Regions from separate parts of the Bacillus sp. 5w2 genome, predicted to be linked through region 1. Evidence: riboswitches for the same ligand, from Rfam matches in the RefSeq annotation. Region 1 holds a riboswitch; each other region holds the start of a gene.
What was found. A riboswitch is a leader RNA that binds a small molecule or an ion and turns the genes downstream of it on or off. The one in region 1 is predicted to bind thiamine pyrophosphate.
Positions count from the first base shown of each region.

Region 2: another riboswitch for thiamine pyrophosphate. It lies ahead of tenA (thiaminase II); the one in region 1 lies ahead of tenA (thiaminase II).
Region 3: another riboswitch for thiamine pyrophosphate. It lies ahead of thiC (phosphomethylpyrimidine synthase ThiC); the one in region 1 lies ahead of tenA (thiaminase II).
Region 4: another riboswitch for thiamine pyrophosphate. It lies ahead of thiM (hydroxyethylthiazole kinase); the one in region 1 lies ahead of tenA (thiaminase II).

Region 1 covers NZ_JBTIWT010000016.1:48,324-56,050, forward strand. The annotation lists gene ACXY7N_RS22320 (lipoprotein BA_5634 family protein) at 1-399, shown strand, start outside; gene ACXY7N_RS22325 (DUF3914 domain-containing protein) at 476-817, opposite strand; gene ACXY7N_RS22330 (esterase/lipase family protein) at 1,096-2,337, shown strand; gene ACXY7N_RS22335 (homoserine dehydrogenase) at 2,424-3,464, shown strand; gene pdxR (MocR-like pyridoxine biosynthesis transcription factor PdxR) at 3,629-5,077, shown strand; gene ddlB (D-alanine--D-alanine ligase) at 5,082-5,996, shown strand; TPP riboswitch at 6,069-6,174, shown strand; gene tenA (thiaminase II) at 6,298-6,987, shown strand; partial or broken gene ACXY7N_RS22355 (N-acetylmuramoyl-L-alanine amidase C-terminal domain-containing protein) at 7,143-7,277, shown strand; gene ACXY7N_RS22360 (DUF3937 family protein) at 7,439-7,702, shown strand.
Region 2 covers NZ_JBTIWT010000018.1:96,239-103,965, forward strand. The annotation lists gene thiO (glycine oxidase ThiO) at 1-829, opposite strand, end outside; gene tenI (thiazole tautomerase TenI) at 822-1,442, opposite strand; gene ACXY7N_RS24025 (ABC transporter substrate-binding protein) at 1,453-2,454, opposite strand; gene ACXY7N_RS24030 (ABC transporter permease) at 2,451-3,203, opposite strand; gene ACXY7N_RS24035 (ABC transporter ATP-binding protein) at 3,203-3,952, opposite strand; gene tenA (thiaminase II) at 3,921-4,616, opposite strand; TPP riboswitch at 4,699-4,801, opposite strand; TPP riboswitch at 4,862-4,973, opposite strand; gene ACXY7N_RS24045 (SH3 domain-containing protein) at 5,243-6,409, shown strand; gene ACXY7N_RS24050 (hypothetical protein) at 6,415-6,753, shown strand; gene ACXY7N_RS24055 (DUF3965 domain-containing protein) at 6,983-7,727, opposite strand, start outside.
Region 3 covers NZ_JBTIWT010000013.1:128,057-135,783, reverse strand. The annotation lists gene ACXY7N_RS20480 (arsenic transporter) at 1-837, shown strand, start outside; gene thiC (phosphomethylpyrimidine synthase ThiC) at 1,089-2,849, opposite strand; TPP riboswitch at 2,962-3,077, opposite strand; gene lldP (L-lactate permease) at 3,149-4,810, opposite strand; gene ACXY7N_RS20465 (magnetosome magnetite crystal formation protein family) at 5,109-5,426, shown strand; gene ACXY7N_RS20460 (metal-binding protein) at 5,556-6,047, opposite strand; gene ACXY7N_RS20455 (YkvA family protein) at 6,098-6,463, opposite strand; gene ACXY7N_RS20450 (LTA synthase family protein) at 7,010-7,727, shown strand, end outside.
Region 4 covers NZ_JBTIWT010000007.1:101,897-109,623, reverse strand. The annotation lists gene ACXY7N_RS14635 (YhgE/Pip domain-containing protein) at 1-1,971, shown strand, start outside; gene topB (DNA topoisomerase III) at 2,013-4,202, opposite strand; TPP riboswitch at 4,475-4,584, shown strand; gene thiM (hydroxyethylthiazole kinase) at 4,657-5,463, shown strand; gene thiE (thiamine phosphate synthase) at 5,480-6,139, shown strand; gene ACXY7N_RS14615 (alpha/beta hydrolase) at 6,222-7,157, shown strand; gene ACXY7N_RS14610 (anaerobic C4-dicarboxylate transporter family protein) at 7,216-7,727, opposite strand, start outside.

The DNA.
Region 1 (7,727 bases):
GATAATGGATCCAATTTAAAACTAATAGATAAGTTACCGAAATTCCCGAAAGAGGGCTCGCTGTTGTTTACACATGAAGATGAAAAGAGTATGAAAAGTATTGAATTAGAAGGAAAAGAGATTCCTGTTTCATACGATAGTGACGCTTGGATAGGTAACACTCGTAAATATCCAACGCAATGGTATGTAATGGTATCAAAAAATAGTGTGTATAAAGAAATAAAGGCAAATGAAACGAAAATGCACCTTCTTCATTTGAAACAATCACTAGGTGACGAAAAGCCTAAAATGTCGACAGATAATACCTTGGTTAATGAAAATGTCAAAGTAAAAAAGCTAATTAAAGGTTTGGAAGAAGAACTATCTTTTCAGTTTGTAACGATTGAAGAAAAACCTTAAAAAAGAGTTCGAGGCTGATAGAAACTTTATCAACCTCGAACTCTTTTTAGTGTATAGGCCATTCATATAACATATATTACATTACTTCATTTAATCGAGTCTCATGCGTTTCTTCAATCGCATTTGAATGTTGAACTGAATTATTTTGAGCTTCTTTTTCTTTACGGACTTTTTGTAGCATTTCAAGGATGATCCATAAAGGAACACCTTTATCCTTTAACGTCTTCCATAAATCTAATTCGTTAAATTTATGCTCAGGTTGTTTCATTTCTTTTTCAGATGAACGAATATCAAATTTGATAGGATCATTTAATTTTTTAACTTCAAGTTTAGTAGAAGGGATAGTATTACGCTCAAGATTAGATGGAGTTATTTTAGTAGGTTGAGATAATGTATGAATATTTAATTCGATTTGCATGACTTTTCCTCCTTCTTAAGTAATGAAATTAGTTTTCTTATGATTTTTAAATCCATTTAACATGAAGAAACTAAATCTAATTATAAATTCAAATAATCGGATTTACAAGTTATATTGTAAAAAGTAAATGTTTACTTGAATTAATATTTATCAACATTTGTGTATGCTTTCTATATATACAATGTATATAAAATACTTTACATTATGTTTAAGTTATAAACTAAATATGTATATCTTTTTTACAGAAAAATGTAAACGTTTTATTAGGGGGAGGAAGCATGGGGAAATTATTTTTAAAAATATGTTTATTCGCAATAGGGACTGTGCTTTTATTCGCAGCAAAAACAACTCACGCTGAAAAGAGACAACAAAATAATTATCCTATCATATTAGTGAATGGATTTGCTGGGTGGGGTAGAGAGGAAATGTTAGGGGTTAAATATTGGGGTGGTGTTCATGATATACAAGAAGATTTAAAAAGAAATGGTTATACAGTACATACTGCTGCAGTTGGACCTGTTTCTAGTAACTGGGATCGTGCATGTGAATTATATGCGCAAATAAACGGTGGTACAGTAGACTATGGTGTCGCACATGCTGAGAAACATGGACATAATCGTTTTGGCAGAACTTATAGTGGTTTTGCACCAAATTGGAGTGAAACAAATAAAGTTCATTTAGTTGGGCATAGCATGGGTGGACAAACGATTAGAACATTAGTACAGCTATTAAAAGAAGGCAGTTTTGAAGAAAAAAATTATGTAAACAATCATCCGAACACGAATATATCACCACTATTTGAAGGCGAGAAATCATATGTTCATAGTGTTACAACATTAGCAACTCCTCACAATGGGACAACACTTGCGGATGGTAGTCTTCTACTGCCGTTCGTCAAAGATTTACTCATTACAGCTGCAAGTTTTGGAGGAAACAATAATTTATCGTTATATGATTTTAAATTGGATCAATGGGGTATAAAGAAGAATACTGGAGAGTCTTTTTTCCAATATACTGATCGCATCCTAAATAGTTCACTTTGGAAAAATACAAAGGATATAAGTCAATGGGATTTAAGTACAGATGGTGCAAAGGAGCTCAATAATTGGGTAAAGACGCAATCAGATGTGTACTACTTATCTTATAGTGGACATGCATCACAAGCGGCGCCTATAACAGGTTTACATTTGCCTCATATAACAATGAATAAAGTGTTAATGGGGAATGCATTTTTCTTAGGGTCCTATGCAAGATATGAAGAAAATCGTCCATTAATTGATACTTCTTGGTGGCAAAATGATGGTGTAGTAAATACAAATTCTATGATTGCACCATCATCTAATGCTACTGTAAATAGTAATGAGCCTTTACAGATTGGAAAATGGAATCATATCGAAACGAAAACAAATTGGGATCATCTCGATATGGTAGGACTTAGTGTTTCAGACACGTTAGGTTTTTCTAGTATTCAAGAGTTTTATAGAACAATTGCAGAAAAGCTATCACGTTTACCAAAATAGGTAATAATAAAGCGCTCTCGATGGAATTCGAGGGCGCTTTATATTATATTGAAAGAGGGATATGGTAGAAAAAATGGGGGGATATTATGAAAATTAAAGTTGTATTATCAGGATATGGAACAGTAGGAAGAGAGTTTATAAAATTATTAAATGAAAAATATTCATATATATATGAAGCATATGGAATAGAGTTAGTTGTAAGCGGCGTATTAGGTAGAAATATTGCAATACATAATGAGGAAGGTTTGTCTATTCATCATTTATTAAAGTATGGTGGCGGTAGCGCTGCAATTGAAGAATATATTGAACATTATCCGGAGGAACGAGCGACAGATAACATAAGTGGTACTGTACTAGTAGAATCAACCATTACAAATCTTAAAGATGGAAATCCAGGGAAACAATATATAAAACAAGCGATTGAGAAACAAATGGATATAGTAGCAATTTCAAAAGGCGCACTCGTTACAAACTGGAGAGAAATAAATGAAGCGGCAAAAATCGCAAATGTACGAATTCGATATAGTGGTGCAACTGCGGCCGCATTACCGACGCTTGATATTGGTCAATTTAGTTTAGCTGGTTGCCATATTGAAAAAATAGAAGGAATATTAAACGGGACTACAAATTATATTCTTTGGAAAATGAATGAGGAGGATATTACGTTTGAAGAAGCACTGAAAGAAGCACAAAGTAAAGGAATTGCTGAAACGAACGCAATATTAGATGTAAGTGGTTCTGATAGTGCGTGTAAATTGATACTTTTGACAAACAGTTTAATGGGAACAGAGAATACACTTGCCGATATACATATAAAAGGAATCGAACAGGTTACAAAACAACAAATTCGAAAAGCTAAAGAACATAATAAATATATTAAATTAATAGCTTCAGCATATAAGGATAAGGATGGTAAAGTGGCTCTTCATGTGGAACCACACGAAATAGATAAAGATCATCCGCTAGCAAATGTAAATGGGACAGAAAAAGGGATTACGTTCTTTACAGATACGATGGGACAAGTTACTACAATTGGTGGTGCTTCTAATCCACGCGGAGCCGCAGCAGCAGCTTTAAAAGATATAATTAACTTATATCGTAAAGATTTGTCACGTATTAACGGGTAGTAAAATTATCAATTGGTGAAGGGTAATAATCAATGGTCGGGACGAATCACCATTGATTAAAGTTTCACTTTATAAAACCGTACCGCCCTTAATAAAAAATACATATGTAGTGGACCTTTTGAGAATGAAATTAATATGCAAAAATAATTGCAGGGGGTAAGGATTTGTTTAAAGATTTTAAAGTTGTCAAAGATCGTCCCGTTTATATTCAATTGAAAGATTATTTAAAAAAGATGATTATGAAAGGGCACTTGCTCGGGGAACAAAAAATACCTTCAACGAGGGAACTAAGTGAATTATTAAGTGTGAGCAGAAATACTGTACTCGCTGCCTATGCAGATTTAGAGCAAGAAGGACTCATTTATGCAGTTAAAGGAAAAGGGAATTTTGTTGCGAAGGTTGATATTTCAAACACTTCGTCTGTTGAAATAGATTGGAAAAATAAACTTAATACAGTTACCTTATTAGCGGATGAATTAGATTTAATGAAACATGGTGTTCGCTGGGAAAAAGGAATGATTGTTTTTAACAGCATCGCTCCAGATGAAAAGCTATTTGATGTGGAAAATTTCAAAAGAGCTTTTCTTACTCGTATGTCCATTGAAGGTGATGTCGTATTAAACTACGGTTACGCAAAAGGGTATAGACCGCTAATGAATTATCTACTTCATTATATGGAAATGAAAGGTGTAGATATTTCAAATAAAGATATTTTAATTACAAATGGATTTACAGAAGGATTAGACATTGTACTATCCTCGTTATCGAAGAAGTCAGGGCGGGTTATTTGTGAGAATCCGACTCATCATGCTGCACTAAAGCTTTTCCGTTTACATGGACTTGAAGTGCATGGAATTAATATGAATGAAGATGGCATTGATACGAACGAAGTTGAAAAAAGCTTGCGTGAAAAAGAGTTTGATTTTGCGTATTTAATTCCTTCCTATCATAATCCAACCGGCATTGTTACGAGTTCGGAGAAAAGAACGGAACTGATGAGATTATTTTCAAAATATAAGATTCCTATTATAGAAGATGGATTTAATGAAGAGCTACGTTATTCAGGATCACATTTAGCACCATTATTAACTTTTGCTGGCGCTGGTAATAATGTGATTTATATTAGTAGCTTTTCAAAGGTACTTTTCCCTGGTTTACGTGTAGGCTGGATCATTGCAGATAAAGAACTGATTCATTATTTAGAGAGTGTAAAAAGAGCAAGAACAATTCACACATCTACTTTAGATCAAGCTGTTCTGTTTCAATATTTACATGAAGGATATTTTGAAAAATATTTAAAAAAGGCAAGATCTGTTTATAAGAAAAAATATGAGTTAGCTGTTAGGGCGTGTAACGAGTACATTCCGTTTCAAAGAATGACCGGTGATGGTGGACTTCATTTATTTATAGAGTTAGAAGAAAAAATTCATGCCCGTACTCTTTTGCAAAAGTGTTATGAGCAGGGGGTTACATTTTCTCCTGGAGATGTTTTTTATTCTAATGGAGAAGGAACGAACACTTTTCGATTAGGATTTTCACGTTTGAAAGAAGAAGAAATTGTTCGGGGAATCAAAATAATCGGTGATACAATAAAAAATGAAATTTGGAGTTGAGGAAATGAGAATTGGCGTTATTATGGGAGGAGTATCCTCTGAAAAACAAGTATCAATTATGACTGGAAATGAAATGATTGCACATTTAGATAAAAGTAAGTATGACATTGTTCCAATTACGTTAAACGAAAAAATGGATTTAATCGAAAAAGCGAAAGACATTGATTTTGCGCTGCTTGCATTACACGGAAAATACGGAGAAGATGGGACTGTTCAAGGAACGCTTGAAAGTTTAGGTATTCCTTATAGCGGGAGCAATATGTTATCTAGCGGTATATGTATGGACAAAAACATTTCGAAAAAGATTTTACGTTATGAAGGAATAGAAACACCAGATTGGATTGAACTTACAAAAATGGAGGATCTAAATCTTGATGAATTAGATAAGTTAGGATTTCCGTTAGTGGTAAAACCAAACTCTGGTGGCTCGAGTGTCGGGGTAAAGATTGTATATGATAAAGACGAATTAATTTCAATGCTGGAAACTGTGTTCGAATGGGATTCTGAAGTAGTAATAGAGAAGTATATAAAAGGTGACGAGATTACATGTTCCATTTTTGATGGAAAACAGTTACCCATCATTTCAATTCGACATGCGGCGGAGTTCTTTGATTACAATGCGAAATATGATGATGCTGGTACTATTGAAGAAGTTATTGAACTTCCAGCTGAATTGAAAGAACGTGTAAACGAAGCGTCACTGGCTTGCTATAAAGCATTAAAATGTAGTGTTTATGCAAGGGTTGATATGATGGTGAAAGACGGTATTCCATATGTAATGGAGGTTAATACATTACCAGGGATGACACAAGCAAGTCTATTACCAAAAAGTGCAGATGCAGCGGGAATTAATTATAGCAAACTATTAGATATGATTATTGAAACTTCATTAAGAGTAAGGGAAGAAGAAGGGTTTTAAGTAGCAGTATCATGAATACTTTTGACAGTAACATGAAGTATGTTATGATGAATACAATACGAAAATTAAATATTTATCCACTAGGGGGGCCTATTATAGGCTGAGATCAAATGGGAATTTGAGACTCTTAGTACCTGATCTGGTTAATGCCAGCGTAGGGAAGTGGGAAAGACATTGCTATTTCATGAATAAATACTGTCAATTTCACTTTCTTTACGCCTGTAAAGAAAGTTTTTTTATTTTACAGATTTAATAATTGTGGGTAAATACTTAAATTTTATACATTATGGGAGGGATTTAAATGAAATTTTCACAATCATTACGTCAAGAAGTAGATTCAATTTGGGAAGCTAGTTTTCATCACCCTTTTGTAAAACAACTTGGTGAAGGAACGTTAGATTTAGCTAGTTTTCGCTATTATGTGCTGCAAGATTCATATTATTTGAGTCATTTTGCTAGAGTACAAACTTTAGGAGCTGCAAAAGCACTGGAATTAGAAACGACAGCTCGTATGGCACATCATGCTCAAAATACATACGAGGCGGAATTATCTTTACATGAGAATTTTGCGAAGAAACTAGGGATAACTCAAGAAGAAAAAGATAGTTTTATCCCTGCTCCAACTGCATACGCTTATACTTCACATATGTATCGTGCTGCGTATGAAGGACATTTAGGCGATATCATTGCAGCAATTTTACCTTGCTATTGGTTGTATTATGAAATTGGTGAGCGTTTAAAAGAGTGTCAGCCAGAAGAACCAATTTATAACGAATGGATTTCTGCTTATGGATCTGATTGGTTCCGTACGCTAGTTGAAGAGCAAATTACAAGATTAGATACTATCGCTGAAAACGTAACAGAGTCTGACCGTAAGCGAATGAAACAGCATTTCATTATTAGCAGTCAATATGAATATTCATTTTGGGAAATGGCTTATACTTTAGAAAAGTGGCCAGTGAATACAGAAGTAAAAGATGTAATCGGATAAAGAATGGAAGTAATGTTATAGATAGGTATGGATAATACCTATCTATATATTTTTTCTTGTCAGATTTGCGTAAAGTCGATAGTGCTGCGGATATAGCAAAATGGCATATCGATAAGTTAGTTAATTTAATTTTCTACGCATTAACTGGATAAACTTCTGCGACTTTTATTTTACAATCAAACTTCGTTACTGCTCCAACTTCAGATGCACAACGTAATGGAATGAAATTCTACCTTGAACGTAAAGATTGGTGGTTTGAAGTTAAACAAGAAAGAAATCGGCTCTGTTAACTGTAACGGAGTTGTTTTTTCTTGCAGGAATTTCTAAATCATTATGGAATGCTGTTAATACAATATGTAAATATGCATATTGTATCTTTTGGAGTTCTTGATGTGTTAAAATTAAATATATAGATGCATAAATGAAAAAGAAGCAAAAGTAGGAATATCCAATGAATTTTGAGAGGTGTTACATGTTTACAAATAAGAAATTAATTCGATTTGGTCTATCGTTGTTTGTATTTTTAGGGATAATTAATTTTACGATTAGTTATTTTCAAACATATCTTGAAACAGCAGCAAATATTAAATGGGTAGTTCCAGAAATTTGGAAAACTATTTTGATAGATGTTCCTCAAGGTATACTTGTTCTTTTAGGCGCAATTGCTTTATATGATTTCACAAAAGAGGTATCACAAAAAGACGCATCAATCTAAGTGCGTCTTTTTTCAATTTTTTTAA
Region 2 (7,727 bases), on a different contig from region 1:
GCACAGTTTTATTAAACGTATGAGGCTTCATCGTTGCTCCAATTACGTAACGTCCACCGCGCTTTGGTGCAATGTAAAATCTTTCTTGGAAAATAGGTGCCTTTAAAAGTGGTTTTCTACTTCTTACCGCTACTACTTCTCCTTTAACTGGATATGTACCCCATTCTCGGTGAAAATGCGCTAGTAGCTTCGTGCTCCATGAACCACCCGCAATCACAACTTTTTCGCATGTGATAATACCTTCGCTCGTCATAATTCCAGTCACTTTATTATTTTCAATACGAATATCAAACACTTCTGTCTGTTCATATATATCAGCACCCGAAAATGATGCGGAATGTGCGAAGGCTTTCGTAAGCTCTGGTGCAATAACATGACCATCTTTTGGATAATATACAGCACCTATAATTGACTCAGATAGAAATGGCTCTTTCTCTCGTAAACGATCTCCTGTTAGAAAATAAGAATCTTCACCTGTTTTCTGCTGCCAATCCATAATGTGAAGAATTCTTTCCTTCTCATCTTCATTTTGGGCAATACGATAAATGCCTTTTTCTTCATACCCAATATCGATGCCTGTTTTTTCACGTAAAACTTCTGCAAGTTGTGGAAATATAGCACGGCTTTCTCTAGCAAGTTCAAATAGTGGGTCATATGCATCCCATTCTGCCTGAACCCCAAGTAAACCAGCAGCCGCTTTCGAGGCTTCAGATGCAATTCTTTTCTTCTCTACAATCGCTACTTTATGCCCTCGTTCTGCTAGAAAATGTGCAACTGAACTACCAATTACACCTCCGCCAATTATCGCTACATCATACTTCTTACACATGTTTTTCCGCCCACTTTCTTATTGATTCCTTATAAGATTTCGCTTTGCTATACGGGTTACTACTGCTTATAATCCCAGACATAACAGCAATACCACTGACACCTTTAGTAAGAACATCCCCTGTGTTTTCCGTGGTGATTCCTCCAATTGCTGTAATCGGTATGGATAAACACTTTGCAATGTCTGAAACTTCTTCAAGCCCTCTCGCTGGCACACCTTTTTTACAATCTGTCGGAAATACATGACCATAGACGAGTGAATCCGCTCCATTCTTAAATGCATCGATCGCCTCTTCTAAAGAATGCACAGAATAACCGACATGCAAATAAGAAAACTTTTCTTTCACTGACCTTACATCTGCGCTTCGATATCCTAGCTGCACGCGCGGAATGTTTAATAAAATAGCAATATCAATTCGATCATTTATTACTATCTTCGATGCCGGAAAGCCTTTCTTCAAAAGACCTTCCACACCTTCATACAATTCCTTCGTACTTTTCTCACGCTCACGAATATGCAAATAATCAATCTCACTCTCAATTTGCATTGCTACATTCACTAGCTCTTCGAATGACATGTGACCATTTGAGATTACATGAAGCTCATTTTTCATATTCATTCGCCTACTTTAAAATGTTTTCGAATAATTCCTCAGCCGGAACGATTTCTTTCGTCATTCCTTTATCTTTCAGCCATTTATTTTGTTTCTCCCATGACTCTTTTGAATCTGATAAGAATGGCTCATCTTTCGTTTCCATCTTCTCTAATAAAATTTTCATACTTTCTTTTTCAACTTCTGGTACAAGCGGGAAGTTTTCTTTTTCTTGATGATTTAATAAAATATTTAATGCTTCATCCGGATTTTTCTTCATGAAATCATAGCCTTTTTTCGTACCACGTAAGAAGGCTTGCAACGCTTCTTTATCTTTTTTCAACGTTTTATCACCTGTTACAAATACAAGCTCATGATAGTTTGGTACACCGTAATCAGCTGGATTAAAGTATGCTGGTTCATGACCTTCATGGCGCATAACAGGTACTTCATGGTTAATGTATGCCCCTGTTACCGCATCCACTTTTTTCGTAATTAGTGCCGGTACTAAATCAAAGCCAACATCGACTACTTTCACTGTATCTGGATTACCACCAGCTTCTTTTACCATCGTTTTTAAATACATCTCACTTAAAGGTGTTCCAGAATATCCAACTGTTTTCCCCTCTAAATCTTTTGGCGATTGAATGCCTGCTGATTTCAGCGATACAACATGATTTAATGGCGAACGTACGACAGCTCCAATTGATTTCACTGGAATTTGTTCATTTGCTTTTGCCATGACAACATCTGGCTGATAATATAAGCCAACCGTTACCTTTCCTGCAGCTGCTAAAGTTAATGGATCAGTCGGATTAGAAGGGAATTTAATATTCACCTTTACTCCTTCTTCTTTAAAGTAGCCTTTTTCAATCGCCGCATAAATAAAGCTATGTACCGCATTTGGGTACCAATCAAGCATGACCGTTATTTCTTTTTCTTTTTTATTCTTATCTGATGCCGAATTACTAGAACATCCAGCGATCATTGCAACTAATAATGTAAACACAAAGATGCGTTTTAAAAATTTCATGAATACTTCCTCCAACTAATAAATTTCTTTTCTAAAATCGAAATAAGGACAACAAAGAAAATAGCTAATAATGATAACAATACAATGGGGGCAAATACACCCGCTCCGTCTAATTGCGTCATCATTCTTTTACTGAAATATCCTAGCCCAGCTTGTGCACCGAGCCATTCACCAATTGCCGCCCCAATCACACTAAGCGGAACTGCAATTTTTAAAGCTGAGAAAAAATAAGGAAGAGCAGATGGTAACTTTAATTTAAGAAAAATATCTTTTTTCGTTGCTCCATACGTAACTAAGAGCTCCTCCCATTCTTTTTTTGTACTACGTAGTCCATCATACGTATTGACCGCAATTGGGAAAAACGTAATTAAAACCGTGACAACAACCTTACTCCAGATCGTATATCCAAACCATAAAACGAAGAGCGGAGCAAGCGCTGTAATCGGAATCGTTTGTGAGGCAACTAATAATGGATAAAATGCTCTCTCCATCCAATTACTCGCATTCATTAATATTGCTAGCCCTACCCCAAGTACGATAGAAATAGCTACCCCTATTAAAACGACGTATAATGTTGCCGGCAAATGAACTGTAAATAATATATCTTTTAGTTGCCATATCTTCATTACAATTGCAGACGGTGACGGTAAAATGTACATCTCATCTACAATTCTTGCGCCTATTTCCCACATGACAAGTAAAACACTAGAAAGTGTAAGGGCAGGTAATAGTTCCTTCAACCGGTTCATCATACGAGTACCTGCCTTTGTAACATACTAAGAAGCTCATCTTTAAGCGCTAACACTTCAGGCTTATACAAATCTTTTCTTGTCCGATTACGATCAAGCGGTACAATCCTCTCGGTTAAAGTAGTTATCGGTTGATTTTCTACAACGAAAATTCGATTAGAAAGAAACAATGCTTCTTCCACATCATGAGTGATAAATAAAATTGTTTTTTTCCACTCTTTCCATTGTTCAAACAGCCATTCTTGCAAAGATGCCTTCGTTAACGCATCCAACGCGCTAAACGGTTCATCTAACAGCAATATCTCCCCGCCTGTTAATAAAGTTCGAATAAAAGATACGCGTTGTCTCATACCACCAGATAAATCTTTCGGATATTTTGTCTCATACCCTTGTAAGCCAAATTTATGTAACAGTTCCTTTGCCTTTATTTGTGCTTCTTTCTTCTGTACACCTTGGCACTCTAGCGGCAGGGCAGCATTCTCAATAATCGTTCTCCATGGCAGGAGCATATCTTTTTGGGGCATATACCCTACAGGATGGCTCTTTGTTTCTGTCAGCTCTATCTGTCCCGTACTTGTTTCTTCTAAACCTGTAATAAGGCGAAATAAAGTACTTTTCCCGCATCCACTCGGTCCGATAATACTTACAAACTCTTTATCTTGTATAGAAGCATTTAATTCATTGATGATTGGTTTCTCATCATAATGAAAAGAAACATTATGAAACTGTAGTATGTTCTTGCTCCTCAAATCCCCACATCTCCTTACGATAGGACATATCCCAGAATAAATATTCAAATCGACTGGAATATAGGAAAATCTCCTCTAATCGATCTAGCTCTTTGTCAGACTTTCCAACTGCCATTTCATTTAATAAATCTATTAACCAAATACAAAGGCTACCGTATTCTTCCGAACTATATCCTTGAATCCACTCACCAAAGAACTCATGATCTCTTGCTCCAGGAATATCGTTTAAACGCTTTCCAATTTCCCAGTAGCTCCACATACATGGAAGAAGTGCTGCTATTAATTCCGCAAGCGTGCCATTTTGAGATACAGACATCATGTAATTTGTATAGGCTAAATTTTTAGCAGATGGTTTTGCAGATTCTATCTCCTCTATAGAAATACCAAGTCTTTTTGCATATTGTTTATGGATTGTCATTTCTCCATTTAATATGCCATCAATTTGTTCAGCAAATTTCCCCATTACTTGTGGATTCGTTGCTTTTACAACACCAATCGCATATAGCTTTGCATAATCTAACAAATATAAATAATCTTGAATAATATAATACTGAAACTTATCTTTTTCTAACGTGCCATCTCCCATACCTACTACAAACGGGTGATTATGACTCATCTCCCAAACTGGTTGTACAGTTTCTAATAATCTATCGCAAAATTTCATTTCTCTATCCCCTTTCAATTTATATATCTAAATAAAAAACCACTTCTAAATAAGAAGTGGTTACAGCAAATAAAATTATAATTTATTCGTTGCTCCACTTCCCTTCGCTAGTATTACCTAGATCAGGTCTGTAAGGGTTAAGGATTATTCCTCTCTCAGCACAACAAGCACCCCTAGTGGTTTCAATATGAAATTTTCAAATAAAAAAGCCCCGTTTCTATACGCAAAGAAACGGGGACTCATTATTAGTGTCCGAATTGCTTCCCTACGCTAGCATAATCTAGATCAGGTAATGAAAAGGATCAAAGGCTTACGGCCTACTCTCAGCTGGCAACACCAGCTCTCCTAGCAAACTATGAAATTATCACTGTCAGTATAACATCGTAATAAGACATCATCAACTATTTTAATTTTCTCAATTGTCAACAAAATAACAGAACTATATAATACTTATATTCTATCTTAGAAATTATTATCCTAATTAATTGGATAAAAAGGAATCATTATCCTCAAAAAATTTATTTTTATATTGATTTCATATTACATTTATGTGAATACACCCACTATATTATATCTTTATACTATAATAAAATTACAACTATACAACTAGAGGAGGTCTCTATTATATGAATATGAAAGCTACTGCTTTAACAGCAACTACTGTCGCAATTGCCTCTTTACTTCCTTCTATGGGAGAAACAAATGTACAAACAGCCAACGCTGAACAATTATCTAATGTGAAAACTGGATATGTAAAAGTCGATCAAGTAGCCTTACATACAAAAGATAACGCAAATAGCTCATCAATTGATACAATCCGCTTTAATACGAAAGTGAACATACTTGAAACAACTAATGGCTGGTATAAAGTATCTGTTAATAATAAAGTAGGTTACGTACAAAAAGATGCTATTCTACTAAAAAACAAACTTCAATCTAATAATCAATACATCGTTAATGCCAATGCATTAAACGTTCGTTCTGAACCTAATTTAGAATCTTCAATTTTAGATGTATTACCAAATGGGAAATTCGTTACCATTCAAGAAGAACAAGGTGATTGGTATAAAATTTTACATAATGGCAAAACAGGTTACGTACAAAAGGCATTCGTGTCTAATGGTTCACAGCCTTTAGTAAAAGGCATCACAGTTCAAAATAATACGAAATACACAGTTGCAACACCTAAACTTAATGTACGTAGCAACGCTAGTACAAGTAGCGCACTACTTGGCTCATTACAAAATGGTACACAAATACAAGTAGTGGAAACTGTAGGAACTTGGTATAAAATTCGTTTTGGCACAGGATACGGATATGTGGCAAAACATTATGTGGTGCAAAATCAAACGCAAACGCAATCACAAGCTCAAACAGCTCAACCTACTTCAATTCCAGCAGTTTTTAAATTCCCTACTCAAGGAAGAGTTAGCTCAACCTTTGATATGCGCTGGGAACAAATGCATTATGGTATAGATATTGCAGCTCAGGGTAATGTCTCTATCCAGGCGGCGGCTGCAGGTAAAGTTGTGAAATCATATTATTCAGCTAGCTATGGCAATGTTGTGTTCATCGCCCATCAAATAAACGGGAAATTATATACGACAGTCTATGCTCACATGAAAGATCGCACTGTACAAGCTGGTGATCAAGTACAAGCTGGACAATTAGTAGGTCATATGGGAAACACAGGTCATTCATACGGGCAACATCTTCATTTTGAATTACACAATGGAGAGTGGAATTTTGAAAAAACAAATGCAGTAAACCCACTGCCATATTTAGTTAGGTAAATTGTATGCCACGCAATATCAATATATCTCTCTTAATTGAATACTTAGCCTTTTTAGGTTTAATTTTTTGTTTAATCATTTACAATACAAATACTGTATTTTTATCTATTATCATTGCTTTTGTTACTTTAGAAATTATGATGGAAGCCTTTCAAGTACAACTAAAACAAAAAATTGCCCATATTTATAATGCCGTCTTTCTATTAAGTGCCCTAATAACAAATATTATTAGTAATGGTTTTTATTTAACTACCGTATTTCCCGTATGCTTTATGGCTGTTTTATTATTCATAGCTAGGTACATTCATGTCCCTAATAACAAAAAACACGAACAAGAAGCTTAGAAAGAGGAGACACTGTGTACCAATCTTTCAAAGATAATCCGCTAAAATATATATTGAATTTATATAAAAAAACAAATACTTTTTTTGGTATACAAGGAAGCTATACGGCACAATTTCTCCTTTATGGAATGTTATTTCTCGTCTTAATTGCGTTCTCCTTACTTTACTAACAAAAAAAGGATCTCACATAAACTTGAGATCCTTTTTAATTTATATAGAAAATGCTCTTTTATCCGCAAGCATATTTTTCATAAATAAAACTAAGATTATATTTTTTCTCTAAGCTCATTCTTTGTTCATCATCGCACCAATAGAACAGAATATCATGAATTGTTGCATAACGCTTATTTTTAAGAAATAGTTTAAAGAATGATGGTAAACAATCATGTAATTGTATAAATATATAATTGCGTAATATTTCTTCTTTATATTCAATTCCCTTGCAAATATACAATAATTCTTCACAATAATATGCATGTTGTGGAACTTGAATCATTTCGAAAAATGGCACATATGATAATAACTTTCCGATAAAATGATCATATCGATCCATTATTCCTATCGTCATATGCTCCATCATTTCTTTCATTACATATAAATAATCATCTACATGAGTAGTTTTCAATGGGTCTAATCGATCTGAAATTTGAGAAAGTACAGCTCTTTGACAAGCTAACACCGCTTGACTAGGTCCATAATATGATAAGAAGTCTGTACACTTACGATATTTTCGTAATAAGTCATGTGTATATAAATCATACACGAAAGTATTACAATACATAGCTAGACTCATCATATCACTATTTAATTGCTCTTTTGATAGGAACTTAGCTCTCTTACACATATAAAAGAATGTAAATTCTAATACTTCTTTATGGGATAATAGATGTTTACAGTCTGTTATACATTTCTCATTAAATTTAACTCTATCCCAGATTTCTACATCCCCATCAGTTAATTCACCAATACGATAT
Region 3 (7,727 bases), on a different contig from region 1:
ACTCTTTATATGCATACTGCTATGATGTTTGTACCTGCAACATTAGGATTATTGTTTATGTCATGGCTCATGTATACAGTTTTAAAGAAAAAACTTCCGAAAAAATTACCTGTTTCTTCATATGATATCGAAGAAATTTTTTTCACAAAAAACTTTCATCCGTTAAAAGGGAAAAATTCTGTTGATACGAAACAAAAACGTACAAAATTTATGTTAAAAGTATTAGGCTTCGTCTTCCTTATGCGCTGTCTTCTATTCGTTGCATCCTTCTTATCCATCCCAATCGAAATTGTTGCTGTACTCGGTTCACTCGTTCTTCTCATCTGGAGATGGTACTACTTACGAACGAATCCTGTCGACATTTTGAAAAAGACACCGTGGCACATTTTAATTTTCGCATTCTCTATGTACGTCATTATTTACGGACTTCACAACGCAGGGTTAACAGCGGCGCTTGTAAATTGGCTTGAACCAGTTGTAAGTCAACATCTACTCTACGCTAGCTTTGCAATGGGCGGACTCGTTTCTCTCCTCTCTAACGTCTTCAATAACCATCCTGCACTTATGATTGGTACAATCACATTAACAGAAATGGGACTAGACCCAGTCACATTAAAAACTATCTACCTCGCAAACATTATTGGTAGTGACATCGGTTCACTATTACTACCAATCGGTACGCTAGCTTCTCTCATTTGGATGTATATCCTGAAACAAAACAAGATTAAAGTAAAATGGAAAGACTATTTAAGCGTATCTCTTATCGTCATTCCTCTCACAACAGTCGTCACATTATTCCTCTTATACTACTGGGTACACCTCTTCTTCGCCTTATAAAGTGAAACTTTAATCAGTGGGGGTTTTCTTCATCCCCACTGATTATTAGTTGAACCAATCGGGCTTTTATGGGCAGTTGATCCCCCACCTAACTTCTGTGCTTTCACTGAATTTTGAGGTGGGGGTCTTACTGCCCATTAATGCGGGATAAACGACAGAAGCCCCTTTTGCTACCGTCTTAGCAAAGGGGCTTCTTCTATATTTAAATTAGGTACTACAGTGTGATCAATCAAGTAAAGAGGTGTAACGTGTTATTGGTATAAATGACTACCAGTGTCTTTAAATTCTTTCGCTTTCTCTTTCATCCCTTTTTCAATTGCTTCTGTCGTTTCTAAATCATTTTCTTTCGCATAGTCACGAATGTCATGTGAAATTCTCATACTACAAAACTTCGGTCCACACATGGAACAGAAATGAGCCGTCTTCGCGCCTTCTGCTGGTAATGTTTCATCGTGATATTCCATCGCACGTTCAGGATCTAAAGATAAATTAAATTGATCGCGCCAACGGAATTCAAAGCGAGCTTTTGAAAGTGCATCATCACGCTGATGAGCCGTTTTGTGCCCTTTCGCAAGATCAGCTGCATGCGCAGCGATTTTATACGTAATAACCCCCGTACGAACATCATCTTTATTCGGTAAACCTAAATGTTCTTTCGGCGTTACATAACAAAGCATCGCCGTTCCAAACCAGCCAATCATCGCAGCTCCAATCGCTGATGTAATGTGGTCATAACCTGGTGCAATATCTGTCGTTAACGGTCCCAGTGTATAGAACGGCGCGCCCTGACAAATATCAAGCTCTTTCTCCATATTCTCTTTAATTAAATGCATCGGTACATGCCCAGGTCCTTCAATCATCACTTGCACATCATGTTTCCAAGCAATTTTCGTTAATTCACCAAGTGTTTCAAGCTCAGAGAATTGCGCTTCGTCATTTGCATCTGCAATCGAACCTGGACGTAATCCATCTCCAAGAGAGAACGAAACGTCATACTGCTTCATAATTTCACATATCTCTTCAAAATGAGTGTATAAGAAGTTTTCTTTATGATGGAATAAACACCACTGTGCCATAATTGAACCACCGCGTGAAACGATACCTGTCGTACGCTTTGCAGTAATCGGAATGTAACGAAGTAATACGCCAGCGTGAATTGTAAAGTAATCAACGCCTTGCTCCGCTTGCTCAATTAACGTATCACGATACACTTCCCACGTTAAATCTTCTGCAATTCCGTTTACTTTTTCCAGCGCTTGATAGATCGGTACAGTCCCAACTGGTACAGGCGCGTTACGAATAATCCACTCACGTGTCGTATGAATATTTTTACCTGTAGATAAATCCATAATCGTATCTGCACCCCAGCGAGTTGCCCAAGTCATCTTCTCCACTTCTTCTGCAATAGAAGACGATACAGCAGAGTTTCCGATATTTGCATTGACCTTCACGTGGAAGTTACGTCCGATAATCATCGGTTCTGCTTCCGGATGGTTAATATTCGCTGGCAAAATCGCACGGCCTTCCGCAATTTCCTTGCGAACAAACTCAGGCTCTACTCCTTCACGAATCGCAACATATTCCATCTCAGACGTAATGATGCCATTACGCGCATAATGCATTTGCGTAACATTTGCACCTTGCTTCGCTCTAAGCGGCTGGCGATCCATTTGCGGGAAAATAGGTGTATGTTTCGAAGCCACTTTCACACCGTCATCCTCTGGTTTCACCTCGCGCCCTTCATATGCCTCTACATCCCCGCGCTCTAGAATCCAAGAGTGGCGCGGCGTTGGAATTCCTTTTTCTAGCTCCACTTTATACGCAGGATCTGTATAAGGACCGCTCGTATCATATACACGAATTGGCGGATTCGGCATGCCGTTCGTTTCACTTTGTTCAATCTCGCGCATCGGCACTTTCATACCTGCACGTGGTCCATCCACATACACTTTCTTACTTCCTGGTAAACTCGATTTCAATTCAATTTGCTCAGCTGAAACAGACTGTTTCATAACTTTTGTTGCCCCCCTGTACGTGACAAGGACGAGATATGGCCAGCGTATGCCAAAATAAAAAGAGCCAGGTCCATAAAAAAATAAGGACCTGGCTCATAAAGACATCATTATGTAAAGCCGTTAACTTCCCTACGCTGGTACGAGCCAGATCAGGTCCAAAGGGTTAAGAAGTTCACGCGCTTCTCTCTCAGCCTACGCATACGTTAGGCACCCCTAGTTTATCACTGATTTAATTTTCAATACTTTCCCATCATACACGATAATCTGAAAAATGCAAAGTTTATTTCTTTTGTTGTTTATGGAATCATCCACGTTAAATAATATGCCTGTACATACGTCATAATACCAACAATAATTACGAAGAATAAACTATGCTTCAATGTAAATCGGAACAGATCTGATTCTTTCCCAGCAAGTCCAACTGCCGCACAAGCGATCGCAATCGATTGCGGAGAAATCATTTTTCCTGTTACACCGCCCGTTGTATTTGCTGCAACGAGAAGTACTTCAGATACACCGACTTGCTGCGCTGTAATCGCTTGTAAATTCGAGAACAGTGCATTCGCTGACGTATCAGATCCTGTTAAGAACACCCCAATCCAACCTAAGAATGGTGAGAAGAACGGGAATAGTCCACCAGTTCCAGCAAGCGCTAACGCTAATGTAGATGATAAACCAGAATAGTTGGCGATAAATGCGAACCCTAATACGAATCCAATAGATAGAATTGGCATCTTAAGCTCATTTAGCGTTTCTTTAAATGTCGCTACTGCATCTTTGGCACTCATTTTTAAAATAAAGATAGAAATGACACAAGCAATTAAGATTGCTGTTCCCGTTGCTGATAATACATCGAATTTCAAAATTGCCTCGTAAGGCGTCGGTTTATTTACAATTGGTTCTGCTTTCATTACTAAATTGTGCAAGCCTGGAACTTCAAACTTAAACACAAGGCTTTCTAATGCGCCGCCTGGAGCAAATAACGCTTTAAAGAAACTTTGGCTCCAAATAACTACCATGACAGTTAAAATAATGAATGGAGACCATGCTTTTACGACTTTTCCTACTGTTAGTTTCGGCATAGATGTCACCGTCGTTGCCGCAGCTACTTCACTATTTGCTTGCCCCGATTGATAGATTTCTTTCGGCTGCCAAACTTTTAAGAATAGTGATAAACTCACTAAACTTACAAGTGCTGACGTAATATCCGGGAGTTCCGGTCCTAAAAACGTCGCTGTAATGAACTGCGTAATTGCAAATGAACTACCGGCTACAAATAACGCAGGCCATGTTTGTCTTACCCCTTTCAATCCATCCATTAAAAATACGATAAAGAACGGAACAAATAATGATAGAAACGGTAATTGATGTCCAGCCATTTGTCCGATTTTATGTGGATCAATACCTGTTACTTGTCCAGCCACTGTAATCGGAATTCCCATCGCCCCGAACGCTACTGGTGCCGTATTTGCAATTAAACAAAGACCCGCTGCATATAAAGGATTTAACCCAAGACCTGCAAGAAGTGCTGCCGTAATGGCTACTGGTGCACCAAATCCTGCTGCCCCTTCTAAAAATGCTCCGAATGAAAAACCGATTAAAATAACGAGTAAACGATGGTCATTCGTAATGGATAATACAGATGCACGAATCACATCGAATTGACCTGTTTTCACAGAAATTTTATATAAAAATACCGACATAATGATAATCCAAGCAATTGGCCATAGTCCGTATAAGAAACCATATCCGGTCGCTGCCATCGCCATCGTGAACGGCATTTTATAAGCGAATAACGCCACTAAAATTGTAAGTACAACTGTAATAAATCCTGCCACATACCCCTTCATGCGGAAAACTGCTAAAGCTAAGAAAAAAAAGATAATCGGAATAAGTGCGACCGCTGCCGAAATCCAAATGTTTCCGAACGGATCATAAACTTGTGTCCATGTGTTCATTGTTCTCTCCCCCTAAAGAATCCCCTTTTAAATAGAATAACCTCATCAATAGACTATCAGGTCATCATACCTTTCAGCCTAAAAATAAAAAACGTTTAAGAAAACGTTTTCAATAACTTTCATTTATACTGTACCATAACAATTTCCATTTAAAAAGATTTTTTTGAAAATTTTATTATTTAACAGAAAATCTTACAAAATCGTCACGTTCCTGTAATGTTCATCGATAGAAAGCTTCCCAAAACTATTGCATAATAATAATAGTATAACAACAGACATTATTCATGAGGTGATATATATGAACGGAAACAAAATATTAGCTGCTTTATCATACTTTAGTGTACTATTTGCCCCTATCTTATTCCCTATTATCGTTTGGATTGTAGGCGATGCTGAAACAAAACCACATGCAAAACGTGCTCTATGGACACATATTATTCCAAGTATCGCTACATTCATCGGCGTAACTATTTTAGGAATTATGGGTATCGGATCTGACCAGCCAGATGTAACACTTGGAATTGGAACAATGATTGTCTTATGTATTTGCGGAATTATTAGCTTATACTACTTCATTTGGAACATCGTAAAAGGTATTAAAGTACTGAAAGCTTAAGTTTAAACAAACGTTTGATTAAAACGACACTATGACATGATAAATGAAATTTTATCGATGATACAACAAGAATAATCAACCTATTAATTAAGAAAAAACCGTCCCAAAATACCTTTTGGGACGGTTTTTTTATCTTCTGCGTTTCTTCTTTTTTCTCATCATTTTCTTGCGGCGCGTATTCACTTTATCCGCTATAATGTGAAGCGTGCTTGCCACAACAATTCCCATTATAAACGTTACAATTTCAACCTCATGTTCCTTCGCAATTTCTATTAAATTCCCGTCAAGCACGATTACATTTAATAGGAATAAAAACGGAGAAAACACGATTAACATGTATGCAATACGAATCACATCACCAAGTATAATTGTATGTGTAAAGAAGGATCGATGCGGCATGACCTTCTTATACGGATACCAAAATATACGCAGGAATCCCCATTTATTATACGCATTACTATACGTATCTAAATCCGGCGTTAAAAATGAAGTACCTACTAAAAAGCCAATTGCAAAAGTTAATAAAAAATCAAAATTTGTTAATCCATACGAAAAGAGCATAAACAAAACAACCGGAAGGGATATTAAGTTTATTTTCGTATGCGTTCTTCCTGATGGCATAAAGCACTTCCTCGCTTACGTTCGCCCTGTCACCATATGACAGTTCTCACCTATTGATCTAATTTCTGATCGATAAATGATGTGTCTATATCCGAACTAAACCACTCTGCCAACTTCACTCGTGCCTTATCTTTCACCTCTTCATTGACGTATAACGATGCCTGTAATAGTGCGGCTGTCAACGCCCCTAAATCATCTGTATAACCAACTCCAGCAATGAAATCTGGGATGGCATCAATTGGTGCAATAAAATAAGCAAGTGCTCCAATCACAATAATTTTCACTCGCTTTGGAACATCAGGTCTTTGCAAAACGTAAAACAATAATAAACTTGCATAAATGACCGATTGTCCTGCTTGCTTTGCAACATGTTTTGCTTTCTTCCAAAACGCTTCAACTGAAAATTTTTGTTCCATGTGAAAGCCTCCCTATTTTTAAAAAGAAATAAGCTACAATATGTTATCAGTAAAAGTTCATCAAAATTACACACAATCTATCAATGAACTTTTATTGTAACAAATAAACTAAAAAAGAACAAGTGTTCGTTAATTTTTACATACTTCCCTTCATATAATGGGTTTCTATATAACCCCTTACCCATCGTCATTTCTTATTTCTCAACCAAAGAAATTTTCACTTTCACTTAACATTCTGTTCTATCTTTTTTATATTTTCTAGTTGACGGACATATAAACGAATGTTAAAGTTTTCTCTGGTAGTGACAAATCTCATACAAAAAATGTAAAATGTTATAGTGTTTCTCAGAAATGAATTTTGTTGTATAATACAGAAATGACGTTATGCTTATGAGCAGCACAAGAAACCAAAAGGGTATGCATAGTTATAGTCGTATATGGGTGAATATAGAACCTCAAATTATGGCCAAGAAAACTATGTATTTTTTATTTTAGCATTTTTCGCTCCAAAATCGACCAAGCCTGATAGAGAAAGGGTGGAAATGAATGAAAGAAACCTTGAAATCACAATTTCAAAATGTGCGTTTCACTGTATTCGTAGCTTTAGCTTTATGGCTGAAGACGTACCTTATTACACGCACAAGCTTCGATTTAAAACTTGAATCTTTCATGCAAGAATTCATTTTATTCCTTAGCCCATTAGCAGCATCATTACTGCTTGTTGGTCTTGCATTATTTGCAAAAGGGAAAAAACGTAACTATATAGCACTTGGAATTAATTTTGTCTTAACGATCGTTCTTGTTGGTAACGTAATGTTCTACGGATTCTACAATGACTTCGTTACTTTACCAGTACTAGGACAAACATCTAACTTTGGAAGTTTAGGTTCTAGTGTAAAAGAATTGTTTAACTACAAAATTATCCTTGCATTTGCTGATATTATCGTATTCTTCATTTTATTGAAGAAGATGAAAAATTTTGCACCGACAGAACGTGTAGCACGCCCAATGCGTTCCCTATACTTCGTGTCAACAATTGCTATTTTCTTCGCAAACTTAGGACTGGCAGAAGCTGAGCGTCCTGAACTATTAACACGTTCATTCGATCGCGTTATGCTTGTTAAAAACTTAGGTTTATATGTACACCAAGTGTATGATCTTGGCTTACAAGCAAAATCAAGTTCACAAAAAGCATTTGCTGACGGTAGTAAATTACAAGAAACAGAGAACTACGTAAAAACAACGCAAAGCAAACCAGATCCAA
Region 4 (7,727 bases), on a different contig from region 1:
CCTGATTTCTCTGGAATGAATGGCCTGCCTGAATTCCCTGCAAGACCAGACCTTTCTAAGTTGAATAGTGATGGTTATAAGGGGATAGCACAAAATATTAATCAAACAGTAAATAATGTTTTAAGCTCATCACGTGCAGGAACAGCTTATGGGAAAAGTGTTGTAAATGGATTGCAAAATGGTCAGTTTGATCCAGAGCAAGCAAAGAAAGATTTAAATGCAGTATCAGATCAACTGCAAGCTCGTACAGAAAATATTTCATATCTTATTAATATATTTACTGAACTTCAAAACTCAGCCACGACTGATTTTGGAAAAAGCTTCTTCCAAGGGCGAGTGGATCGCTTAACTAAGCTTAAAGGTAGTATGGAAAATGCAAATAACGGCATTAAAGATATTGTAAGTGTTATCGGTACAGGACAAGAAGTAAAGAAAGATGTAACAGATGTAGCAAATCAAAAGTTAGATGCAGCAAACTCATTAATTGATCAAGCGGAAAAAGATTACAATGAAACATTTGTAGCAGATTATAAAAAAGCAGTTAGCACAGTAGATCAAGCTAAAGCAGATGCAAATGAAATATATGATAATGCAAAAGCGGATTATGAGAAAGCAAAGAATAGTCTTGAAAGTACTAAATCTAGTGTCCAAAAAGCATTAGAGGATGTACAAAATAGAGGTGTTAATGGTTTAGAAGGTTCGAAGGAAGCCTTAAAAAGTTTAAATGGTCAATTCCAAGCTGGAATTGGTTTAATCGATGATATGATTCCAGTTCTAGAAAGTACAAATAAGGTTTTAGCAGATGTAAGTAGTGATAAAAACCTTAATAATGGAATTGCAAAATTAAATAAAGCAAAAAGTAGTCTGCAAAAAGGTGTAGATGCAACGAATAAGGGAATTACACTTCTTAACAATGGACAGAAACCTACAAAAGATGTAATTGAAAGTATTAACAACGCTGCGAAGGGCGGGTCAGCTCAATTAACAGATGTATTATCGACGTATGATTCAGAAATTGTACCTAATTTCAATACAGCAATTGCTCGTACAAAAGAGATGTCGAAAAATACAACTCAAATTTTAAATGATGCAGACAAAAAGCTTCCAGATGTTAAAAAGCTACTAGAAGATTCATCAAAAGGCTTAGTAGACGGTAGAAAGAAATTAGCAGACATTAAAGCTGACATGCCGGAGACTGAGAAAAAGATTAAAGACTTAGCAAATAAAATTCGTGATTTTGAATCAGAAGAGGATATAAAAGACATCATACGCTTATTGAAAAATGATGTTGAAAAGCAAAGTGATTACTTCGCGAATCCAGTAAATTTAAAAGAGAATAAGTTATTTGCAATGCCGAACTACGGTTCAGCGATGTCACCATTCTACACAGTGCTTGCATTATGGGTAGGCGCACTATTAATGGTTTCGTTATTAACGGTAGAAGTACATGAAGAGGGCGCGAATTATAAGAGCCATGAAATATACTTTGGACGTTTATTAACATTCTTAACGATAGGTCTTTCGCAGGCATTTATCGTATCGATGGGGGATATATTCTTACTCGGTACGTACGTAGTCGATAAATTCTGGTTTGTGTTATTTAGTTTATTTATTGGCGGAGTATTTGTTTGTATCGTGTACTCGCTCGTTTCTATTTTCGGAAACGTTGGGAAATCGATGGCAATCATTTTACTTGTGCTTCAAGTAGCAGGATCGGGTGGTACGTTCCCAATTCAAATGACACCACCATTCTTCCAAGCAATTTATCCGTTCTTACCATTCACATATGCAATTAGTGCAATTCGTGAAACAGTAGGTGGCATGCTTTGGGATATAGTTATTAGAGATTTACTTGTATTAAGTGTGTTCGTAGTAGTCATCGTTATCGCTGCGTTATTATTGAAAACACCAATTAACAAATCGAGTGAAAAGTTTGTTGAGAACGCAAAAGGAAGTAAAATTATTCATTAATAAAAAAAGGTTCCTACCGATAGAGGTAGGAACCTTTTTGTTTAATCAAATTTTAATTTCTTTAATGCTTCTGCGAACGGGTTGTTTAATGGTTCTTCTTCTTTATTCTGTTGTTTCATATATTTTTGAACGTCGCGCTTATCAGCCTTGCTTCCAGATTCTTTTTTACGTCTCTCCTGGAATGTCGATAATTTCTCGCGATAGCCACATTTACATGCGAAAATTTGGCCAGCGCCTTCACCACGTAATTCTAACTTCTTCTTACATTGTGGGCAACGAGCGTTTGTTGTACGAGATACATTTTTACGATGACCACATTCACGGTCTTGGCAAACGAGCATTTTTCCTTTTTTGCCGTTTACCTCCAGCATTGGTTTACCACAGTCTGGACAAGACTTCGTTGAAATGTTGTCATGTTTATATTTTTTATCACTCGATTTAATTTCAGAAACAATTTCTTTCGTATAGTTCTTCATTTCTGAAATGAATACTTCTTTTTTCAGTTTACCCTTCGCAATTGCTTCGAGCTTTTGTTCCCAATCACCAGTTAGCGTAGGTGATTTTAACTCTTCTGGCACTAAATCGAGTAACTGACGACCTTTTGAAGTAATGTGAATATCTTTACCACGTTTTTCAAGTAAGAATGAATTGAATAGCTTGTCGATAATATCAGCTCGTGTCGCTACAGTACCTAATCCACCAGTTGATTTTAACGTATCAGCAAGTTGTTTATTTTGCGTATCCATATATTTTGTAGGATTCTCCATTGCTGAAAGTAAAGTCGCCTCGTTAAAACGTGCAGGTGCTTTTGTTTGACCTGATGTTTGCATAATTAACTTCACAGTTAATGTATCGCCTTTTTCAATGTGAGGTAGAAGTTGCTCTTTTACGTCATCGGTTACATCATCATCTTCAAAGCGATTTTCATATACTTCCTTCCAGCCGGCATGTAGAATAGTTTTTCCGCGTGCGATGAACGTTTCATTACCAACTTTTGTGCGTAGCGTTAGTTGTTCGTATTCGAATGCTGGGAATAAAACGGCTAAGAAACGTTTTACAACTAAATCATAAATTTTACGTTCTTTATCTGTGAAGGCCGAGAAGTTAACGTATCCTTCTGTTGGAATAATTGCGTGATGATCACTTACTTTACTATCATCAACAAATGACTTATTAGACTTGATAGGCTTTTGTAATACTTTATGTGCTAAAGGACGGTACTCTCCAACGCCACATGCTTTTAGACGTTCTGGGAGTGTTCCAACGATATCAGATGAAATATAGCGTGAATCTGTACGAGGGTACGTTAGCACTTTATGTTGCTCATACAATTTCTGCATAATGTTTAATGTTTCTTTCGCAGAATAACCGAACTTTTTATTTGCATCACGTTGCAATTCAGTTAGATCGTAAAGACCAGGAGAGAATGACTTCTTCTGTTTTTTATCAATTTCTACAACAGTAGCATTATGTTTATCTAAACCTTTTACAATACCATCGATTTTTTCTTTATTAAAACTGCGACTATTGCCGTTTGCATCTTGCCAAGTTAGTTTTAACTGATTCGTTGTTTGAGCTTCGATGCCGTAGTAAGTTTGAGCTTTGAAGTTCTTTATTTCATCTTCACGATTAGCGATCATAGCGACAGTAGGTGTTTGAACACGGCCGCAATTCAGCTGGGCATTAAAGCGAGTCGTTAAAGCTCGAGTCGCGTTAAGACCGATATACCAGTCAGCTTCTGAACGTGCAACTGCAGAAGCGTATAAATTGTCATATGCTTTACCTGGTTTTAAATTAGCGAAGCCATCTTTAATTGCTTTATCAGTAACGGATGAAATCCATAGACGTTTGATTGGTTTGTTAACTCGAACCTTATCAATAATCCAGCGAGCGACTAACTCTCCTTCACGTCCAGCATCTGTTGCTACAATAATTTCAGTTACATCTTTTCTAAGAAGCTGACTTTTTACAGCATTAAATTGTTTCCCTGTTTGTTTAATCACCGTTAATTTCAAACGCTCTGGTAGCATCGGTAAATCTTCTAAATTCCACTTTTTATATTTCACATCATAGCTTTCTGGATCTGCTAATGTAACGAGATGACCTAAAGCCCAAGTTACAATATATTTACTACCTTCAAGGTAGCCGTTTCCTTTTTTATCGCACTTCAGTACGCGAGCAATATCACGTGCAACGGAAGGCTTTTCAGCGATTACAACGCTTTTTGACATATTTAAAACATCCTTTCAAATTTCCATACGTTAACTATAGCATACATCTTCTTGAGATTCAGTTTCGCTCCAGATTTGAACGTTTTTTAGTGGGATAACATCTGTTTGAAAGTGAATGATGGCGACAGAACATAATATGCACCATGATGAGACTATGAGAAATAGATACTTATTTATTATACGTATTGTTTTATTAGTTGCTTCTATATTAAATAGAAAAGTAAAGAACTTGTTATTTTACTAGAATAAGAGTAGACTTTGAAGTAGAAGAATACTAAACACATGGGAGTTTGTGGATGCAAACTGAGAGTATGACTAATCCGTCATTGACCATTTGAACCTGTTGGATAATGCCAGCGTAGGGAGAGTGTAAAAGCACATGTTCAGGCACTTTGCGTACGCGCAAAGTGTCTTTTTGTGTATCTCCCATCACTATAGTTAGGGGATGAGAATGATGAATATAAAAGAAATTAGTAAAGTAGTGGATTTGGTGAGAGAATCTAATCCGCTCGTTCATAATATTACAAATGTCGTTGTAACAAATTTTACAGCTAACGGTTTGTTAGCGTTAGGGGCATCGCCTGTAATGGCGTATGCAAAAGAAGAAGTAGCAGAAATGGCTAGCATTGCTGGAGCGTTAGTATTAAATATGGGGACACTTCGCCCTGAAGAAGTAGAAGCAATGTTACTTGCAGGTAAATCAGCAAATGTGAACAATGTACCAGTACTGTTTGATCCAGTTGGTGCAGGAGCAACATCGTATCGAACAGAAGTTGCGAGACATATTCCAGCTGAAATCGAGTTAGCGATTATTCGCGGAAATGCAGCTGAAATAGCGAATGTTATTAATGAGAGATGGGAAATTAAAGGAGTAGACGCTGGTGCTGGAAATGGTAATGTCGTAAGTATTGCAAAGCAGGCAGCAGACGAATTGAATACAGTTGCGGTAATTACTGGAAAAGAAGATGTTGTTACAGATGGAGAGCGAACTATTCTTATTCAAAATGGTCACCCTATTTTAACGAAAGTTACAGGTACTGGTTGTTTACTAACTTCTGTAATAGGAGCATTTGTAGCGATAGAAAAGGATTATGTAAAGGCAGCGGTAGCCGCATTAACATTTTATGGTGTAGCTGCGGAACTAGCAGCTGCCAAGACAGTGGAAAAGGGACCGGGTAGTTTCCAAATTGAATTTTTAAATCAGTTAGCGAATACCACTTCAGGTGATATTGAGAAGTATGGGAAGATTGAGATTATATAGTAAGGAGGGGAACTAGATGTCGCGGATTACAAAGGCTGAAATGTCTAGGTTATTATCAGTATATTTTATTATGGGAAGTAACAATTGTACGAAGGAGCCACTACGAGTATTGAGAGATGCACTTGAAGGCGGTATAACAATTTTTCAATTTCGTGAAAAGGGGGAAGGCGCTTTAACGGGAGAGAAACGCATTTGTTTCGCAAAAGAACTACAAGCAATTTGTAAGGAGTACGGTGTACCATTCATCGTAAATGATGATGTGGAACTAGCTCTCGAGTTAGATGCAGATGGCGTGCATGTTGGACAAGATGATGAAGGAATTACTTCTGTTCGTGAAAAAATGGGGGATAAAATTGTTGGTGTATCTACACATACAATTGAAGAAGCACGTTGGGCAATTGAAAACGGAGCTGATTATTTAGGTGTTGGCCCTATTTTCCCAACGAGTACGAAAAAAGATACGAAAGCTGTGCAAGGAACGAAATGTTTAGCTCATTTTAGAGAGCAAGGAATTACAATACCGATCGTCGGAATTGGTGGTATTACAATTGAAAATACAGCTTCAGTTATAGAAGCAGGTGCGGACGGTGTTTCCGTTATTTCCGCGATTAGTTTAGCAGAATCTGCGTATGAAAGTACGAAGAAGCTAGTAGAGGAAGTAAGTAACAGTTTGTAGAAGAAGGCTATGTAGTATTAAAAGGCTACATAGCTTTTTATTTTTTTCTGATATTGATATTTAGAAAAAGGGAGATGATTGTTTGAAACGTAAACAGTTTGTAGAGTTGCAAAATGAATTATTTCGTTTATTCGAACAAGGAGACTTTGATGTTATTTATAGATACATAGATAAAGCGAAAAGAGAGTTCCCTGAAAGGATGGATAAAACTAGCTTTTGGGAAGCGTGTGTACTTTCGATAGAAGGGAAGTATGAAGAAGCAATTGTTAGTTTAAATGAAGCTTTAGAAAAGGGGATTTGGTGGAATCCACATACACTTATGCAGGATGAAGATTTAAAGGAATTACGAGAGAATGAAGCTTTTAAAATGATAGTGAAAAAGTGTGAAGAAATCTTTAAGAAACAGCAGCTAACAGCCGACCCGAAATTATTTACTTATGGAAATGAAGAGGCGAAGACAGGACTATTTTCTTTACATTGGAGAGGATCAAACATAAATGATTTTGCACCGTATTGGTATGGAGAAGAAATATTACGTGAGTATATGTTAGGTTTTTCTCAATCCTCACAAGTACATGGAATGAATTCTTATAGCTGGGATAATCATGATATAGCTATAAAAGATATTATGAAAAGTTTTAATGATTTTATGGGTAAATATGACTTGGAAGACACCATCCTTGCGGGAGCTTCTCAAGGGGGGAATATAGCGATAGAGTTAGCGTTAAAGAATATGTTAGAGACTCAAAAATTTATTGCAGCTATACCCGCTATTCGAGATGTTGAGGCAATTGAAAGTATAGTCGTATCAAATGATATAACGAATGTAGAAGGATATATTGTTACGGGAGATAAAGATCCGTTTTACGAAAACACGCTTCAATTAATGTCGATGTTCGAGAAATATAATGTGAACTGTAAATTAATTGTGAGAGAAGGTTTGGGTCATCTTTTCCCAGCGGACTTCACACAAATATTAAAGAACATAATGGCAGAATGGACAGTTAAAAATATTTAAACAAACGTTTGATTAAAAAAGCACAAACCCTTTAAAACTTTGGGTTTGTGCTTGTTCTTTAAAACATAATTGAAATTAAGAGCATTCCAATTCCGATAGAAGTGAATGTTGCGATTAGGCCTGGAATCATAAAGCTATGATTTAAAACATATTTACCAATGCCAGTTGTACCAGTGCGATCAAAGTTAATGGCAGCAACGATTGTTCCATAGTTTGGAATGAAGAAGTATCCATTTACTGCAGGGAACATCGCGATTAGTAGTGCTGGTGGAATACCGAGTGATAATCCAAGAGGCATTAAAGCGCGTACTGTTGCTGCTTGACTATATAGTAAAATAGATAGAATGAATAATGCGATGGCAAATAGCCATGGTGCACTTGTTACTAGGTGCTGAATTGATCCTTGAATCATATTTAAGTTTCCGTTAAAGAAAGTATCTCCCATCCAAGCGATCCCGAAAATAGCAACAACTGCTGTTGCCCCCGCTTTAAAGACGTTACCAGACACGATGCTTTCTACATTTGGTTTACAGAAAATAATAATAAGAGCTGCGATCGTTAACATAACCA